Regions from separate parts of the Dactylosporangium maewongense genome, predicted to be linked through region 2. Evidence: riboswitches for the same ligand, from Rfam matches in the RefSeq annotation. Region 2 holds a riboswitch; the other holds the start of a gene.
What was found. Region 2 has a riboswitch for cyclic di-AMP ahead of ABD332_RS48490 (hypothetical protein). Riboswitches for the same ligand answer to the same signal wherever they lie in the genome.
Positions count from the first base shown of each region.

Region 1: it holds a riboswitch for cyclic di-AMP, as region 2 does, so the genes downstream of both, ABD332_RS20725 (C39 family peptidase) here and ABD332_RS48490 (hypothetical protein) in region 2, are expected to answer to the same signal.

Region 1 covers NZ_BAAAQD010000007.1:430,490-432,871, reverse strand. The annotation lists gene ABD332_RS20730 (transglycosylase domain-containing protein) at 1-507, shown strand, start outside; gene ABD332_RS20725 (C39 family peptidase) at 530-1,375, opposite strand; cyclic di-AMP (ydaO/yuaA leader) riboswitch at 1,561-1,703, opposite strand; gene ABD332_RS20720 (hypothetical protein) at 1,983-2,382, shown strand, end outside.
Region 2 covers NZ_BAAAQD010000030.1:10,623-13,004, reverse strand. The annotation lists gene ABD332_RS48495 (diguanylate cyclase domain-containing protein) at 1-991, shown strand, start outside; cyclic di-AMP (ydaO/yuaA leader) riboswitch at 1,038-1,180, shown strand; gene ABD332_RS48490 (hypothetical protein) at 1,368-2,072, shown strand; gene ABD332_RS48485 (polyprenyl synthetase family protein) at 2,182-2,382, opposite strand, start outside.

The DNA.
Region 1 (2,382 bases), on a different contig from region 2:
GCCTCGACCACACCGCTCGACCTCGCCAACGCCTACGCGGCGGTCGCCGCCGGCGGCCTGTACTGCCAGCCGCTGCCGGTGCTGTCGATCACCGACTCCAACGGCAAACCGGTCGACGCCGCCGCCCCGAAGTGCCGGCAGGCGGTCAGCGCCGACGTGGCGGCCGCCGCGACCGACGCGGCACGGTGCCCGGTCAGCCGGTCCTCGGCGTACGGCAAGTGCGACGGCGGCACGGCGGAGAACGTGTCCGGCATCCTGGGCGGCCGCCCGGTCGCGGGCAAGACCGGCAGCTCCGAGTACAACTCGACCGAGACGTTCGTCGGCTTCACCCCGCAGATCGCGGCGGCCGGCATCGCGGTGAACGTGGACAACCCGAACGACCACGTGGGCAGCGGCGTCTCCGGCTCGGTCAACGCCGCCGTCGCGCAGACCATGGCGAGCGCGCTGCGCGGCCAGCCGGCCCAGGCGTTCCGGCCACCCAGCCGGGTACGCGCACTGGGCCGCTGACCGCGAGCCGCTGACGGCCGTGTCAGGCGGAGTATCCGCGCAGGGCGGTCCAGTGCGCGAGCTTGGCCGTCGTCAGCGTGTAGTACCCGACGCCCAGGGCGTCCGCGGGGTCGGCGATCTTCACCGTCTTGCCGCCGTCGAGGTACCCCACCACCGTGAGGTAGTGGCCGCCCGGGTACGAGTGCGAGTTGCCCTTGTCGTCCACGGTGGAGCCGGCGATGTTGGCGACCACGGCGTAGCCGTTGGTGATCGCGTTGACGACGTCGGCCTGCATCTGGTCGATCTCCGCCTGGGTGGCCGACTGACCGGGGATGAAGTGCGACTTGTAGAAGGAGGTCTTCGTGTACTCGTTGAGCGACCGGGTGGTGTCGTCGGCGGAGTTGGTGCCGTTGACGGTCGTGTGCAGGCTCTGGGCGACCTCGGACTGGGACGGGTACATCGACCGCGCGGTCAGCGCGATCCGGGTCGCCGCCGGGCCGCAGTAGTAGAAGTTCTCCTGCCAGGCGAACCGGTACGCGAGCTCCTTCTCCGCCGGGGCCGCCGGTTTGGTGGGGCTGGCCGAGGCGGCGGGCGGGGCGGGCTTGGACGTCGCGGTACCGGCGGGGGCCTTCGACGGGGCGGAGGCGGCGTCGGGCGCCGCCTGGGTCCGCTGCCGGTCACGCCCGGCCGGACCGGCGCCGGTTCCGGACGGATCCGCGGACGTCACCGACTGCGCGTCGGCCACCGGTGCGGGGGTCGAGGCGTGCACGGCCACGCCGACGGCCGCCGTCACCCCGAGGACCGCCGCGGCGGCCGCGATCGGCAGCACGCGGAAGCGCGACGGGGCGGGGCTCTGGTTCTGGTGCCTGGGTTTGTACAGGTAACTCACGGGTACCTCGACAGACATGCTCGATGACGGCTGCTGTTGCCGGTGCCGGACGTGATCCGGGCAGGGGGGTGCCACGCCGGCCGAGGGCCGGTGCGGTGACGGTCGGCGACTACCGGGCCGGGCCGAGGGTCGAGGTGCCCGAGGTGCTGCGGCACGGGCGATGCCGGGTCAGTGGCTGCACGGAGTGCTCCTTCCGGTGCCGCCTACCGGGTTAGCTGACGGGTTCGGGCGGGAGGATCGCCCTACCGCGAGGCGCTGGCCCCGCGGATTCACCCCGGTGGTGCTCGGTTCCCCGGCTCGCGCGGACGCGACTCAGCGGATCCGCCGCGGTGTCATCCGAGGTGGGTGACGTCGGGCCGGGCGGATGCGAGGACCATATCGGGGGCGCGGGAGGACCCCCGGAACCCCCACGCTGGTCGGCTACCTTGCGTGACGACGGCGTGGCGAACGGCCGGGTGCACGGGCCATCAGCCCGCCGGTCGGCTGCGCCGTGCCCCGGTGCACCTCGCCGACCGCGCCCCGGCCCCGTGCGGCCCGCCCAGTGTCCGGTCGGCAGGTTCGCATGCCCGGCATCACCCCGGATCCGGGGCCTCCCTAGGCTCGCCGGATGCTTCCGGGCGCCGACGATGACCAGCAGCTCAACGGTGCGACCGCACGCGGTCCCCGACACCTGCGCCGCTCCCGGCGGGGGCGGCACGCGACCCGATTCCGGCTGCGTGCACCCGTGCCGGCCGAGATCCGCCGCTACGCCGTGGGCGCCGTCGCGGTCGTGGCGATCGGCCTGTCCGCGACGCTGTCGGCGTCGGCCGGACCCGCCGCCGTGCCGGCGGACAGTGCGGCGTTCGCCGTCGACGCCGAACGCTCGGCGGCCGGCGGGCAGGCCTCACGCAGCCGCACCCGGAAACCCGCCGACAGCGCGAACAAGGCCACGCCGGCACCGACGAAGGCCGCCCCGGCACCGGCGAAGACCACCCCGGCACCCGCCGGCACGCCACCGGCGTCGACGG
Region 2 (2,382 bases):
CAACCTGGTCGAGGCGCTGCGCCGGGAGCGGCAGCACCTGGAGGCGAGCGAGGCCGCGTTCCGGCTCGCGTTCAACGGCGCCGGCACCGGCATGTGCATGATCGGCCTGGCGGGAGCCGACATGACCCGCCTCGTCCGGGTCAACCCCGCGCTGTGCGAGCTGCTCGGGCGGGACGAGGACGTGCTCGTCTCGATGCGCTTCGGCGACTTCATCCACCCTGACGACTTCGAGCGCAGCCGGGAGGTGTTCGCCGGCGGCGCCGGCACGATCCGCGACTACGAGGTGCGCTGCGTCCGCGGCGACGGCGAGACGATCTGGATCTCCGCGACGATGTCGGTGGTCGCCGGGTCGCCCGCGTTCGCGATCACGCAGGTGCAGGACATCACCAGCCGCAAGGCCACCGAGGCCGACCTGGTGCGCAGGGCCTCCCGCGACCCGCTGACCGGCCTGGCCAACCGCGAGGCCGTCGCCGAACCCCTCGCGGCCGCGATCCGGCGGGCCCGCACCGAGCAGGTGATCAGCGCGCTGTTCTTCTGCGATCTCGACGACTTCAAAATCGTCAACGACACCCTCGGCCACGAGGCCGGCGACGCGGTCCTCGTCGCCGTCGCGCAGCGCCTCCAGTCGCTGGTGCGGCCCACCGACACCGTCGCGCGCCTCGGCGGCGACGAGTTCGTCGTCCTCATGGGCAACGTCGCCGCCGGCGACCTCGGCGTGCTGGTCGACCGCCTCGAACGCGCCGTCTGCGCACCCGTCACGCACCAGGGGCAGATCATGCGGGTCAGGGTCAGCGTCGGCGTGGCCGTGATCGATGACACGGTCGAGGACGCGGGCGCCGCGCTGCGGGCCGCCGACCGCGCGATGTACCTGGTCAAGGGCGGTCGTCACGCCGGTGAGGTGACCAGACGGGTGACGGCGTTCGGTGAGCGTCCGGGTGCTCAGGGTGGATTGCCGTTGCTGCGGTTGGCCCGGCCCGAGACGGCCCAGTAGGGTCGTTGAGTCCGCTCCGGTCGACCTGCACCGCATCGGTGCTGCCGGGCGGGCGCCGTCGAGTCGCGATCTTCGCGAGCCGGGGACCCATGCGCGTCCTCTGGGGTGTATCCGCGGCCTGGCCGCGGTAGGGCGAAACTTCCCGCCCGAACCCGTCAGCTAACCCGGTAGGCGGCACCGGAAGGAGTCTGCGTCGATGCCGGCCGCCCGCGCGCCCTCGTAACACCTCACCACTGGTTCCCCCCTTCCAGCATGCCGTCCTCAGGCGGCGTGCCGATGCCGCATGTCTTCTGCCTGCCAACGAAGGAAAACATCAGTAGTGAAGCCCATATTGAAGGTGTTGCCACGCCAGTTCCACCCGCGACATCGCCGACTGGTGCCCGTGCTCGGCGCCAGGGCCGGCACCGTCTCGGTCGCCGTCCTGTCCGCCACGCTGCTGGGCACCCTGCCGGCTGACTCGCCGGCGTCGATGTTCACCGGCCCCGCGTATGCCGAGTCCGCGGCCGCCTGGTCCTGGCCGTCGCCGTCGTCCCTGTCCGCTTCGGGGCCGTCGTCCGCGCCCTCCGCCGACGCGGCGCCGGCGCCCGCGACGGGGCCCCTGGCCGTCGCGGTGCCCGCCGCGCCCGTGCCGCCGGCGCCGCCGGTCGTCAAGCCCGTCGCCGGCCTCGACCAGCGGCAGATGGACAACGCCGCGATCATCGTCAAGCAGGGCCGGGCGCAGGGCATGCCCGACCGGGCCCTGGTCGTGGCGATCGCGACGGCGATGCAGGAGAGCGACCTGTACAACGTCGCCAGCTCCGCCGTGCCCGCGTCCCTCGGGCTGCCGCACGACGGCACCTCGACCGACCACGACTCGGTCGGGCTCTTCCAGCAGCGGGCCAGCCAGGGCTGGGGCACCGTCGCCGAGCTGATGAACCCCGCCCACTCCGCGATGCTCTTCTACAACGCCCTCAACCGGGTCGAGGGCTGGCAGCGGATGAGCGTGACCGCCGCGGCCCAGGCGGTGCAGCGGTCGGCGTTCCCCGGCGCGTACCAGAAGCACGCCACCCGCGCGGAGCAGGTGGTCGCCGCCCTCTCCTGACGCTCACCCGCACCCGGCCGGCGCGCCTTCTCGGGTCGCGCCGGTCAGGCGCCGGGTTCATGGGCCGCCGGTCAGGCGCGGGTTTGTGGATCGCCGGCGGGGGTGTTGGTCAGGCCGGGTGGCGGGTCGCCCAGCGGGCCAGGGCGACGAGCTCGGCGACCGCGGCCGGCTCGGGGATCGCCAGGTCGAGGGCGACCAGGGCCTGCGCGAGGAGGTCGTCGGCCTGCTGGGCGCACCAGGAGCGGGCGCCGGAGCGTTCGACGACCTTCGCGGCGCGCTCCAGGTCGGCCTCGCTGAGGCGGGTCTCGCG